DNA from 4 places in the Citrobacter sp. KH_055_1 genome. Region 1 is predicted to be linked to each of the others. Evidence: predicted binding sites of a transcription regulator. Region 1 holds the regulator's gene; each other region holds the start of a gene.

Region 1 (3,547 bases):
ATGAAGCCGTACCGTGGAATCAGGTTCCGGGAACGTTTACCCCGTGGCAGCCGCTGCCTGAACCCACAGACGTCTTATTCTATGAAGGCCTGCACGGTGGCGTGGTGACGCCGCAGCAAAACGTGGCGCGGCATGTTGATCTGCTGGTCGGCGTGGTACCGATCGTCAATCTGGAGTGGATCCAGAAGCTGACCCGCGACACCAGCGAGCGCGGTCACTCCCGCGAGGCGGTAATGGATTCGGTGGTACGTTCAATGGACGACTACATTAATTACATCACCCCGCAGTTTTCCCGTACGCATATTAACTTCCAGCGTGTACCGACCGTCGACACCTCCAATCCTTTTGCCGCCAAAAGCATTCCGTCACTGGATGAAAGCTTTGTAGTGATTCATTTTCGTAATCTGGAAGGCATCGACTTCCCGTGGCTGCTGGCGATGCTGCAGGGCTCATTCATTTCCCATATCAATACATTAGTGGTGCCGGGCGGCAAGATGGGGCTGGCGATGGAATTGATTATGCTGCCGCTGGTCCAGCGACTGATGGAAGGCAAAAAAATCGAGTAAAGCGTGGGAAGTGCCCGATGGCGTTACGCTTATCGGGCCTACAAATCAACATCATCCATCCGGCATCAGGGATTACGCGGCAATCACTTCATAGGAATGGGTAATATTCACCGCTTTTTCCAGCATCAGCGCCACGGAGCAGTATTTTTCCGCGGAGAGATCGACGGCGCGAGACACCGAAGCGTCTTTCAGATCGTTGCCGGTAACGATGAAATGCAGATTAATATGGGTAAACAGACGCGGCGCTTCTTCACGACGCTCGGAAGTGAGCTTCACTTCGCAGTTGGTCACATCCTGACGACCCTTTTGCAGGATCGACACCACATCAATGGCGCTACAGCCACCCGCAGCCATGAGTACCATTTCCATCGGGCTCGGCGCTTTATCACCGGAGTTACCGTCCATCAAGATTTGGTGGCCTGAGGCGGACTCACCGAGGAAGGTTAACCCCTCAACCCACTTTACACGCGCTTGCATATTTCGTAACTCCAATGTTTCAATTTTCCTGACAGATTACGCGTACATAACAATTCTCGCAACGGAAGGCGACCTGAGTCATGCTGAAGCGAGACACCAGGAGACACACGGCGAAAGCTATGCTAAAACAGTCAGGATGCTACAGTAATACATTGACGTACTGCATGTATGCAGAGGACATCACATTACAGGCTGCAGTTCACTTTTTAGCAGCCCCTTTCCCAGGTAGCGGGAAGCATATTTTTGCAACCCCAGAGGCAGCGTCGTGTTCTGACTCTGGAGACAGCTTATAACAGAGGATAACCGCGCATGGTGCTTGGCAAACCGCAAACAGACCCGACTCTCGAATGGTTCTTGTCTCATTGCCATATTCATAAGTACCCATCGAAGAGCACGCTGATTCACCAGGGTGAAAAAGCGGAAACGTTGTATTACATCGTTAAAGGCTCAGTGGCAGTGCTGATCAAAGATGAAGAAGGGAAAGAAATGATCCTCTCTTATCTGAATCAGGGCGATTTCATTGGTGAATTAGGCCTGTTTGAAGAAGGCCAGGAACGTAGCGCCTGGGTACGTGCCAAAACCGCATGTGAAGTTGCTGAAATTTCATACAAAAAATTTCGTCAATTAATCCAGGTTAACCCGGATATTCTGATGCGCCTGTCTTCTCAGATGGCTCGTCGCCTGCAGGTAACGTCCGAAAAAGTAGGCAACCTGGCCTTCCTGGATGTCACCGGTCGTATCGCCCAGACCCTGTTGAACCTGGCGAAACAACCTGACGCGATGACCCACCCGGACGGCATGCAGATCAAAATCACCCGTCAGGAAATTGGCCAGATCGTTGGCTGCTCCCGTGAAACCGTTGGTCGTATCCTGAAAATGCTGGAAGATCAGAACCTGATCTCCGCGCACGGTAAGACCATCGTCGTCTACGGCACGCGTTAACCTCGTCGAAATGGCGCGTTACCTGGTAATGCGCCATTTTTGTTTGCACCGATGTGGCGAAGACTGATTTATCACCCCGAGATCAACTACGCACTACGACAAACGCTGGTGCTGTGTTTACCCGTGGCTGTCGGTCTTATCATCGGTCAGCTTCATCTGGGACTGCTATTCTCCCTCGTCCCCGCCTGCTGCAACATTGCCGGTCTTGATACCCCGCATAAGCGATTTTTTAAACGCTTAGTTATTGGCGCGTCACTGTTTGCCGGATGTAGCCTGATCATGCAGCTATTGCTGGCAGAAAGCATTGCGCTCCCGCTGATCCTTACCGGCCTGACGCTGGTTCTCGGCGTGACCGCCGAGTTAAGCCCGCTGCATGCACGACTGCTGCCCGCCTCACTGATTGCGGCAATTTTCACGCTAAGCCTGGCTGGCAACATGCCGGTCTGGGAACCGCTGCTGATCTATGCGCTGGGAACTTTGTGGTACGGCGCGTTCAACTGGTTCTGGTTCTGGCTGTGGCGTGAGCAGCCGCTGCGCGAATCGCTCAGCCTGTTATATCGCGAACTGGCCGATTACTGTGAAGCGAAATACAGCCTGCTAACCCAGCACGTCGATCCCGAAAAAGCGCTGCCCCCGCTGCTGGTTCGCCAGCAAAAAGCGGTGGATCTGATCACCCAGTGCTATCAGCAAATGCATATGCTGTCGGCGCATCACAACAACGAGTACAAACGCCTGCTACGGGCCTTTCAGGAGGCGCTGGATTTGCAGGAGCATATTTCCGTCAGCCTGCATCAACCAGAAGAGGTGCAGAAGCTGGTCGAACGCAGTCATGCAGAACAGGTGATTCGCTGGAATGCGCGCACCGTCGCCGACCGGTTACGCGTACTGGCAGATGACATTCTGTATCACCGCTTACCAACACGCTTTTCGATGGAAAAACAGATTGGCACGCTGGAGAAAATTGCCAACCAGCACCCGGAAAACCCGGTCGGGCAGTTTTGCTACTGGCACTTTAGCCGCATTGCCCGCGTGCTACGCACCCAGCGTCCGCTGTATGCCCGAGATTTAATGGCCGACAAACAGCGCCGCCTGCCGTTACTCCCGGCCCTGAAAAACTATCTGTCGCTGAAATCTCCCGCGTTGCGTAATGCCGGGCGTATCAGCGTCATGCTGAGCATCGCCAGCCTGATGGGCAGCGCCTTACACCTGCCCAAACCTTATTGGATCCTGATGACGGTCCTGTTCGTCACGCAAAATGGCTACGGTGCCACGCGGGTACGCATTCTGCATCGTTCGCTGGGTACGCTTGTCGGGCTGGTGATTGCCGGCGTCACGCTGCACTTTCATATTCCGGAAGGGTTTACGCTGGCTGCCATGCTGGTCATCACCCTCGTCAGCTATCTGATCATGCGCAAAAACTACGGCTGGGCCACCGTCGGGTTTACGGTTACGGCGGTGTATACCCTGCAGTTGCTGACGCTGAACGGAGAACAGTTTATTGTGCCGCGCTTTGTCGATACGGTGCTGGGCTGTTTGATTGCCTTTGGCGGCACGCTCTGGCT
Region 2 (3,547 bases), 2.0 Mb from region 1:
TTGCCGAGCACGTCGATGATTTCAGCGTAATGCGCCAATCCGGGGTTAATGCGGTTCGCTACCCAACCAATCAGCGGCAGTCCGTCACTGGCAATCGCCTGCGCCGTAAGGATGGCATGATTAATGCAGCCTTCCTGAATCCCCACTACCATCAGCACGGGTAGCTGTTCCTGAACCACCCACTCCGACAACGGACGCAAATCGTTCATCAGACTGCGCCACCCGCCGGTCCCTTCGACCACCACGTGATCAACCTTTTCGCTCAGGCTGGCGAGTCCATTGGACAACAGGGTGTAGTTGATCGGGCCGCTATGCGCCACACTACTTTCGTCTTCGCTCAGCGCAATAGGATTAACCGCCTCGTAAGGCAATTCCAGGGAAGAAACGCTTTGCAGCACTAGCGCATCTTTGTTCCGCAAGCCTTCCGGCGTCTCTTTGCTGCCTTTAGCCACGGGTTTATAACCCGCAACACATTTACCCCCTGACGCTAACGCTTGTAGTAATGCGCGGGAAACCACTGTCTTCCCAACAGAAGTGTCTGTACCTGTAATAAAGAAACGCTTCAGCATCACTAACTCCACCGTTATGCTTTGAAAATATAAGCCAGGAAAATAATACAGTGGAGAAAGTCTAAGGTAAGAGAACCTGAATCAGCTTGAGATAGCGCAATTTTTTGTACAACAGTTAAAAAATGTTAACCCTGTAATAGACGAATCAACAAAGAACCGTTATACATCGCGTCCTTCACGAGTGCGGCCCCCGCCATCGTTCCCTGATTGGTAAACTGTGTGCTCTCAACAACAATGTGCTTACTGTAGGCTGGCAACGCCTGTTGGCGAATACTGTCAGCAATGGTCGGAAACAGAATATCTGCGGCCTTGCTGAGCGGAGAACCGATCAAAATCTTTTGCGGGTTGAATAAATTCACCATGATGGCCAGGATGCGTCCCACATGCGTACCGACGCCGTTAATAATATCTTTCGCCAATAAATCACCCTGCATGGCGGCAAGGCATATTGAATCCACCGTCAACGGTTGGCCATGCAGTGAGGAGCTCATCGACTGCTTCAGACGCACCTGTGCGAGTTCAAGAACGCTGTCTACACTGGCTATCGTTTCCAGACACCCATGATTCCCGCAGTAACAACGCTTGCCATACGGGTCCACCTGCGTATGGCCAATCTCGACCAGACTGCTGCTGCCCGCATGCAGTAAATGGCCGTCGGTGATCACCCCCGCGCCCACGTTGTGGTCAATCACTACCTGAATCACGTCGCGGGCACCGCGCGATGCACCAAAAAGCGCTTCAGCCATGGTCCAGGCGCTGATATCGTGCTGAATGTATACCGGTACCCCGGTATGACTCTCCAGCGCGTCACCCAGTGGCATCTCTTTAACGTCATCGTAAAACGGCATGCGATGAACGATGCCATTCTCGGTATCGATAATGCCCGGCATGGTGATGGCAATGGACGTTAAGCGTTCAAGCTTTTGCTGATGACGAATGAAGAATTGATCGACCTGCGCAATCACGCGATCGAGCAGCGGGATCTCGGAGACCAGCGCCATTTCAAGGCAATCTTCAACCACCAGTTTGCTGCTGAGATCGCGCAGTGCGAGAAAAATTTCGCCACGACTGATACGAATAGATAAGTAGTGCCAGGCTTCCGTCTCGACAACCAGGCCAACGGCCGGACGCCCACGACTCCCGGCTTCTTTGATTTCCAGTTCTTGCACCAAATGTGCTTCGAGCATTTCGCGGACAATCTTGGTAATACTGGCAGGCGCTAATTGCGCCAGGCGAGAGAGATCAATACGCGATACCGGTCCGAGCTGATCTATCAGGCGATAAACCGCGCCCGCATTGGTCTGCTTAATTTGATCGATATGCCCAGGCTGACTATCAGCAACCACCACTTACTCCCTTTATTTTCGCGCTCCGAAATAATCTGTAGGCTATGGTGAAGTACTTCAATGGTTTCCGTCAACTTTTTACTTAGCCGTGTGATTTACCGCACATTTTCACCGGTTTTTAAACTAATTTAAGCACGCTGTACCGCCGCTAAAAGCTGCTGGCGAAAGCGTTGCGCAGCATGGCTTTGCTCGCGATGTTTAGGCCACACCAGCCACATTTCAGATACAGCATCCTCTTCTGCTATCGGTACCCAACACATTTCATACAGCTGTACCCGTTTAAAGGAGGCTGGCAGAATAGACACCCCCAACCCCGCCGCCACCAGGCCGATAATGGTCATCGCCTCCCCGACCTCCTGAGTTATAGTCGGCTTCAGGTCGTAGCGACGCATCAGGCCAAGAATATCGTCATACAATCCGGTCCCCACGTGCGGGTCAAAAAAGACAAACGGCTCGCGGGAAAGTTCCGCCAGAGTAACAACCGGCTTTTGTGCCAATGGATGCGCTCGCGGGATCATCGCCATCAGCGGTTCGTGCAGGATAACCTCCCGGTGCAGAGTGTCAGGCAGTTGCGTATTGCGCAGCAGTCCCATATCCAGCGTCCCTTCGCTTAATGGGGCAATTTGCTCGCGGGTGTTCATTTCACGGGTTTGCATATGCACATCGGGGTAAGCCTGGCGAAAAAAGGACAGCGTATCTGACACCGCCTTAATAAACGGTGCTGAGGAGGTAAATCCGATACGCAACTCACCCGCTTCGCCCAAATGCAGACGTTCAGCTCTTGCTGCGGCTTCATTCACCAGCCCGAGGATCTGCCGACTGTCGGCCAGAAACTGCCTGCCTGCGGCGGTCAGCGCCACGCTGCGGTTGGTTCGCGCCAGCAATCTGGCACCCACCTGCTGCTCGAGGATTTGGATCTGTTGGCTCAACGGAGGTTGGGAAATGTTCAGCCGCGCCGCCGCACGGCCAAAATGGAGTTCTTCCGCAACCGCCACAAAGTAGCGCAGGTGACGCAGTTCAATATTCATATTTTTAAAATATTATTTGAGATTATTAATATATTAGACAGAATATTGTGATTTTCATACTCTAAAGACTAGTCCTGTATACCCAATGGATTTCATGTGAGCCGTACAACTACTGTCGATACTGCCCCGACAAGCGATGTTGATGAACAGATTATCTCCCCGCCAGATGCGTTTATAAAACGCGGCACCGCCTCTTTTATGCGCGTCACGCTGGCTCTGTTTTCCGCCGGGCTGGCGACATTTGCCCTGCTGTATTGTGTACAACCGATCCTGCCGGTACTGTCCCATGAGTTTGGCGTATCGCCTGCCAGCAGCAGTATTTCACTGTCTATCTCCACCGCCATGCTGGCAATCGGTCTCCTGTTTACCGGCCCGCTTTCCGACGCCATTGGCCGCAAGCCGGTAATGGTCACCGCGCTCCTGCTGGCTTCCTGCTGCACCTTACTTTCAACGATGATGACCAGCTGGCACGGTATCCTGATCATGCGTGCATTGATTGGCCTGTCATTAAGCGGGGTCGCCGCGGTAGGTATGACCTATCTCAGCGAGGAGATCCACCCTAGCTTTGTCGCCTTTTCGATGGGGCTGTATATCAGCGGTAACT
Region 3 (3,547 bases), 1.1 Mb from region 1:
CCCGGAAGCCTTCTTCTTTATAGAACAATGTTTGTCCGTTGGTGCCCGTTGCTTTCAACTCCTGGAACTGACTCCAGCTGGTGTAAGCGATGCTGTAGTGAACGGCCCATTGCGGTGCTACGCGGTTATAGCCAGACAGTTCCCACATTTCCGGCAGGTTAAGCGTCAATGCGCCCGGAACGGTCGTGTTGGTTGTACCCCATGGGAACGTCACGCCAGCACCCGGTAAGCCGTTGGCCTGGCTTCTGATGCCGCTCTTATAATCACCGTCGAAATCGATTTTAACTTCTGAACGATAGGTTAAGCCCCAGCGGTTATCTTTATCCAGCTCATACAAAATACCCGCGTTCCAGCCGTAACCCCATTCATCACCTTCCATGCTTGCAATTTTAGGGCTGACCTTCGGTAATGCTGCGGTCATTTCACCGGAATAACGTTCAATTTTGGCGTCAGCATAAACGGCGTTAAAACCAAGGCCGAAGCTCCAGCTATCATTCAGGCGATAGGCGCCGCTGAGGTTAAGGTTGACCGTTTTAAGGTCGGTCTTGCCGCCGTATTCACCGACAATGTAGCTGTCGTTAAATTCGGTCGCCAGACCATAGTTAGAGGTGACAGACGCGCCCCAGCCAAACTGCTCGTTAATAGGCATCACGAAGTGCGCATTCGGAACCCATGCCGTCGGGGCGATGTTGTCCGCATTGGTGCTGCGCCCGGTGTATGGCGATTTACCGGAGATATTAACATCTGGATCGATATACACCGCACCTGCTGAGAAAGTAGGGCGATCGAACATCATGATCAGTGCCGGGTTGCGGCTGGCGTTACCTGCGTCGTCTGCGATAGCGCCTTCACCCGAATATGCCCGGCCAAGGCCAGAGGAAGAAAATTCGTTTAACTGAAAGCCTGCAGACCAGGCCTGTGTGGAAATAATTGCCACTGCGACTGCGAGAGCAGACTTTGTAAACAGGGTTTTCTGGCTCATGACCATAACCTCATCGATTTATTTTTATACAAACAATGTTACATGCCGTAACAGGAGCGCGAAGTGTAGGGTCTGAGGTACCACATAGAAATCAGACCAGTGGCGAGAGTATAGGTCCGACCAGATAGAATGTTGCAAGTATGTTTATAAGTTTTTTCAAATATGATCTTAAAAACGCGATCCAGCTGGCAAAATTGCGGGGATGCGCACTCACCTGTTCGGGCGATTTTTGTTTTGGATCATTTTTAAGTGTGATTTCGGTCGCTTATCGCATTTCGCACAATTAACGACTGGAGAGGAGGATAATGGGAGCGTAAAATATCCCCAACGTTTATCTGGCACCCTTGGTGCGAATACAGAGGAAATCTACAATGAGTAAATGCAGTGCTGATGAAACCCCGGTTTGCTGCTGTATGGATGTTGGTACCATCATGGACAACACCGATTGCACCGCGTCATACAGCCGTGTGTTCGCGACTCGCGCACAGGCAGAAGAAACGCTGGCTGCTCTCACCGAGAAGGCGCGTGGCGTAGAATCTGAGCCTTGCCAAATCACCCCGACCTTTACTGAAGAAGCTGAGGGTGTTCGTCTGGATATCGATTTTGTTTTCGCCTGTGAAGCCGAAACCCTGATCTTCCAGCTGGGTCTGCGTTAATCCCTTCTTTCAGTGCCCTTGCCACCTTCTGACAAGGGCATTTTCGTAACAAGCAGTGATTATTCACTGTGCCATAGCTCCCACTTTCATTTCTCTCCACTTGGCTAAATGTAAAAAATTGGTTAAGACTGTGATCAGGTCAGACCACTTATTTTATTTTTAACAGGGGAGTGTTATGAGTCAGGCTTTACCGCTGGTTACCCGTCAGGGCGATCGCATCGCCATTGTGAGCGGATTGCGTACGCCTTTTGCCCGTCAGGCAACCGCGTTTCATGGCATTCCCGCCGTTGATTTGGGAAAAATGGTCGTCGGTGAGTTGCTGGCGCGCAGTGAAATTCCTGCCGATGCCATTGAACAACTGGTTTTTGGCCAGGTTGTGCAAATGCCGGAAGCGCCCAATATCGCCCGTGAAATTGTGCTGGGCACCGGGATGAACGTACATACCGATGCCTACAGCGTGAGCAGAGCCTGCGCCACCAGTTTTCAGGCGGTGGCGAATGTCGCGGAAAGCCTGATGGCAGGAACCATCCGTGCGGGTATTGCTGGCGGGGCTGACTCCTCTTCCGTGCTGCCAATTGGCGTCAGCAAAAAGTTGGCGCGGGTGTTGGTGGACGTCAATAAAGCCCGCACCACCGGTCAGCGGCTGAAGCTTTTTTCCCGACTGCGTTTGCGCGACCTGATGCCGGTCCCACCTGCAGTTGCTGAGTATTCCACCGGCTTACGTATGGGGGATACGGCAGAGCAAATGGCGAAAACCTACGGCATCACGCGTGAGCAGCAGGATGCTCTGGCGTACCGTTCGCATCAGCGAGCCGCTCAGGCCTGGGCCGAAGGCAAACTGGCAGACGAGGTGATGACCACCTATGCTCCGCCGTTTAAAGATCCCTTCTCAGAAGATAACAATATTCGCGGAAACTCTACGCTGGCGGATTACGCCAAACTGCGCCCGGCGTTTGACCGTAAACACGGCACCGTCACGGCGGCAAACAGTACACCGTTGACCGACGGCGCCGCTGCGGTGGTTTTGATGACGGAGTCCCGTGCGAAAGAGCTGGGACTGGTGCCGCTGGGCTATCTACGCAGTTTTGCGTTTACTGCCATCGACGTCTGGCAGGATATGCTGCTGGGCCCGGCGTGGTCGACGCCGCTGGCTCTGGAGCGCGCGGGCCTGACTCTGGCCGACCTCACGCTGATTGATATGCATGAAGCCTTTGCCGCGCAGACGCTGGCGAATATTCAACTGCTTGGCAGCGAACGTTTTGCTCGTGACGTTCTGGGTAGGGCACATGCCACTGGCGAAGTGGATGACAGCAAATTTAACGTGCTGGGCGGTTCGATTGCCTACGGACACCCTTTCGCCGCGACCGGCGCGCGCATGATCACCCAAACGCTGCATGAATTACGGCGTCGTGGTGGTGGGTTTGGTTTGGTCACCGCGTGTGCGGCGGGTGGTCTGGGTGCGGCAATGGTTCTGGAGGCGGAATAATGGAAATGGCATCGGCTTTTACGCTACACGTGCGTCTGGATAACGTGGCGGTGGTCTCCATTAATGTGCCCGGAGAGAAAATGAATACCCTGAAAGCAGAGTTTGCTTCTCAGGTGCGGGCTATTTTGAAACAAATTCGCGATAACAAAGATCTGCGTGGCGTGGTGTTTATTTCGGCGAAGCCGGATAATTTCATCGCCGGGGCGGATATCAATATGATCGGCAACTGCCGCAGTGCGCAGGAAGCCGAAACCCTGGCTCGTCAGGGGCAACAGATGATGGCGGAAATTAATGCGTTGCCGATCCCGGTTATCGCTGCCATTCACGGTGCCTGTCTGGGCGGCGGTCTGGAGATGGCGCTGGCGTGTCATAGCCGTATTTGTACTGATGACGTTAAAACCGTGCTGGGCCTGCCGGAAGTAC
Region 4 (3,547 bases), 1.9 Mb from region 1:
GTGGGATATGGTTTGCTGCAGATGATGTGAGGATTATGCCGGATGGCGCTAGCGCTTATCGGGCCTACTTAATCTGTAGGCCCGATAAGGCGACAGCCGGCATCCGGCATTTTTTGATGCTTAGTTCAGACGAACCGGCATACCAGAACGGTTCTGGACTGCCTGCTCAACGACGGCTTGGTCGACATCCGGCTGAGCGGTGATGCTCTTAATGCTCTTGGTCAACGTAATCGGTACGATTTCCCCGCCTTCGAACTGTTCTTCGGTAGTAGACAGTGGGTTATGCACCTCAATGTAGCGACTGCCGTCTGGCTCGGTCGTCGCTTTTACCGGTTCATCGATAAACTGGACGCGCGTGCCGACTGGAACGTTTTCAAACAGGAACTTGATATCTTCATTACGCAGACGCACGCAGCCGTGGCTGACGCGTAAGCCAACACCGAAGTTCGCGTTGGTCCCGTGGATGGCATACAGGCGACCGATATACAGTGCGTACAGACCCATCGGGTTATCCGGACCGGCCGGAACAACGGCTGGCAGCGGTTCGCCCGCAGCGCGGTATTCTGCGTGCATCTTGGCGGTTGGCGTCCAGGTCGGACCGGCTTTCTTACGTTCAACTTTGGTGGTCCAGTTAACCGGCGTGTCTTTACCTAACTGGCCGATACCAATCGGTAAAACGATCACGGTGTTGGTGCCTTTCGGGTAGTAGTACAGACGCATTTCAGCGCTGTTGATAACAATACCTTCATGCACGGTATCCGGCAGGATCAGCTGCTGAGGAATGTTCAGCACGGTGCCGCCCTTCGGCAGGAAGGTATCCACGCCCGGGTTGGCTTCCAGCATGTTGGACAGACCCATCTGGTATTCAGCCGCATAGTACTCCAGCGGTTGGGTGTTGCCTTCAGGAATGGTGATGACCTGGTTCTGGCCAATCAAACGGCTACCATCGGTAGGCAGCGGGTACGTGACGGCTGAGGCAGTGTTACAAAAACCAACTACTGCGAGCGCCGCCGCGAAAAGCGTTGTCAATTTCATATTCATTTTTGCGAGATTCTGAAGCCAAGCAGGCTAGTGGGTTGAGATTTATGTAGTGTTGGGCACGCATTATATGTGCATTCGGAGCAACAAGGAATTCGGATGTGTACTAAATCACATTTTTTTCCCTTTGCTTTCACTTTAACCCTCACGCACGAGAGGCGCGATCTTATTCCAGACTTATGGCATAATAAGCGGTTCGTCACATATTTCTTCTTTCAGGATACGCCAGTGTTAGTTTCCAGCAACGTCACCATGCAGTTCGGCAGTAAGCCGCTGTTTGAAAATATTTCCGTCAAATTTGGCGGCGGCAACCGTTACGGCCTGATTGGCGCCAACGGTAGCGGTAAATCCACTTTTATGAAAATTCTCGGCGGCGACCTCGAACCGACGCTGGGTAACGTTTCCCTCGATCCGAACGAACGCATTGGTAAGCTGCGTCAGGATCAGTTCGCTTTTGAAGAGTTCACCGTTCTGGACACCGTTATTATGGGTCACGCTGAACTGTGGGAAGTGAAACAGGAACGTGACCGTATCTATGCGCTGCCGGAAATGAGCGAAGAAGACGGCTACAAAGTTGCCGATCTTGAAGTTAAATACGGCGAGATGGACGGCTATTCGGCGGAGTCCCGCGCCGGTGAACTGCTGCTGGGCGTCGGTATTCCGGTAGAACAACATTACGGTCCGATGAGCGAAGTGGCACCAGGCTGGAAGCTGCGTGTGCTGCTGGCGCAGGCGCTGTTCTCTAACCCGGACATCCTGCTGCTCGATGAACCGACCAACAACCTGGACATTGATACCATTCGTTGGCTGGAGCAGACGCTGAACGAGCGTGACAGCACCATGATCATCATTTCGCACGACCGTCACTTCCTGAACATGGTCTGTACGCATATGGCGGATCTGGACTACGGTGAGCTGCGTGTTTATCCGGGTAACTATGATGAATACATGACGGCAGCAACCCAGGCACGTGAGCGTCTGTTGGCCGATAACGCCAAGAAAAAAGCGCAAATTGCCGATCTGCAATCCTTCGTCAGCCGCTTTAGCGCCAACGCCTCGAAATCTCGTCAGGCGACTTCTCGTGCGCGTCAGATTGATAAAATCAAGCTCGACGAAGTGAAAGCATCCAGCCGTCAGAACCCGTTCATCCGTTTCGAACAGGATAAGAAACTGTTCCGTAACGCGCTGGAAGTCGAAGCACTGACCAAAGGTTTTGATAACGGCCCGCTGTTTAAAAACTTCAATCTGCTGTTGGAAGTGGGCGAGAAGGTTGCCATCATCGGGGCTAATGGCGTGGGTAAATCGACCATGCTGAAAGTGCTGGTCGGCGACATGGCGCCGGATAATGGTACCGTTAAGTGGTCTGAGAATGCGCAAATCGGCTACTACGCGCAGGATCACGAATATGAGTTCGAAAACGATATGACCGTTTTCGAATGGATGAGCCAGTGGAAACAAGAAGGCGATGACGAGCAGGTTGTTCGCAGCTTCCTTGGCCGTCTGCTGTTCAGCCAAGACGATATCAAAAAGCCTGCTAAAGTGCTGTCCGGTGGTGAAAAAGGGCGCATGCTGTTTGGTAAGCTGATGATGCAGAAACCGAATATTCTGGTGATGGATGAACCTACCAACCACCTGGATATGGAATCTATCGAATCGCTGAACATGGCGCTGGAAATGTATCAGGGCACGCTGATCTTTGTTTCTCACGACCGCGAATTCGTCAGCTCGCTGGCCACCCGCGTGATTGAGATTACGCCGGAACGCGTAATCGACTTCACCGGTAACTACGAAGACTATCTGCGTAGCAAAGGCGTCGAATAATTATTCCGTCGTCTTTCGTGTTACAGGTGTGTTGGCTGCACCTGTTCACCCCGGTCACTTACTTATAATTCCATCCCCGCACTTTTCTGAAAAAAAGTTCTGCTGATTAATCTTAGCCACAATTGTGGCTAAGATACTTTCCATAACTACCTACACAAGGTAAGGAAATGAGTCAGATGGAACCGCTTTCTTTAGCCAATCTTAAATTAAAATTACTGAGTTTAAACAACAACAACGAGCATCCTTTCATTTTATGTGAAGATGGCGATGATATCGTTGCATCCTGGAATATCGTAGATGCTGAGTGGAAAGATTATTTCAGTCAATACGGATTGCAAAAACAATATGAGCTAAGACTGTTTTTCAATGAAAGTAAAAATCAGATTAGCTATCGGGAAAAAACTACCGATGTTGAGTGGGATGCAGATTTGGGTGGGTTCAGATTGAGCAAATCTGTCCAAATCGGGAAACGTCTTGAGTTTTCTGCTGGGGGATCCTGGGGTAAAAAAGAAGACGGTAGCTTCGGTAAAATTGACAGCTATAAATTTGCATCAACGGAAATTACGGACCCTATTTTTGATATGGCTCGTGATGCGGGATGGCAGGTTCGTGGTCTGTTAGCAGACAAGAAAAAAAGAAAATTTGTTATTGCGGGAGCGGTGATTGCCGCACTGATTATTTTTATTGG

What was found. Region 1 encodes CRP, which controls carbon source genes, mostly activating them, when cyclic AMP is high. Its sites were predicted from a motif close to ATGTGANNNNNNTCACAT; they were not measured.
Region 2: mlc (sugar metabolism global transcriptional regulator Mlc) is a predicted target of CRP. The motif match lies at 2,004-2,021, and genes of this name have one in related genera.
Region 3: AC3ITF_RS06940 (YfcZ/YiiS family protein) is a predicted target of CRP. The motif match lies at 1,232-1,249, and genes of this name have one in related genera.
Region 4: AC3ITF_RS15055 (ABC-F family ATPase) is a predicted target of CRP. The motif match lies at 1,138-1,155, and genes of this name have one in related genera.

What each region holds. Positions count from the first base shown of each region.
Region 1 is NZ_CM174473.1:354,999-358,545, reverse strand. Features, by position in the region: gene AC3ITF_RS01700 (phosphoribulokinase) at 1-566, shown strand, start outside; gene AC3ITF_RS01695 (OsmC family protein) at 639-1,043, opposite strand; gene crp (cAMP-activated global transcriptional regulator CRP) at 1,353-1,985, shown strand; gene AC3ITF_RS01685 (YccS/YhfK family putative transporter) at 2,037-3,547, shown strand, end outside.
Region 2 is NZ_CM174473.1:2,380,486-2,384,032, forward strand. Features, by position in the region: gene bioD (dethiobiotin synthase) at 1-569, opposite strand, end outside; gene mlc (sugar metabolism global transcriptional regulator Mlc) at 695-1,915, opposite strand; gene AC3ITF_RS11075 (LysR family transcriptional regulator) at 2,044-2,943, opposite strand; gene AC3ITF_RS11080 (MFS transporter) at 3,040-3,547, shown strand, end outside.
Region 3 is NZ_CM174473.1:1,489,833-1,493,379, forward strand. Features, by position in the region: gene fadL (long-chain fatty acid transporter FadL) at 1-988, opposite strand, end outside; gene AC3ITF_RS06940 (YfcZ/YiiS family protein) at 1,354-1,638, shown strand; gene fadI (acetyl-CoA C-acyltransferase FadI) at 1,814-3,124, shown strand; gene fadJ (fatty acid oxidation complex subunit alpha FadJ) at 3,124-3,547, shown strand, end outside.
Region 4 is NZ_CM174473.1:3,176,064-3,179,610, reverse strand. Features, by position in the region: gene AC3ITF_RS15065 (anion transporter) at 1-30, shown strand, start outside; gene ldtB (L,D-transpeptidase) at 121-1,041, opposite strand; gene AC3ITF_RS15055 (ABC-F family ATPase) at 1,267-2,859, shown strand; gene AC3ITF_RS15050 (hypothetical protein) at 3,027-3,547, shown strand, end outside.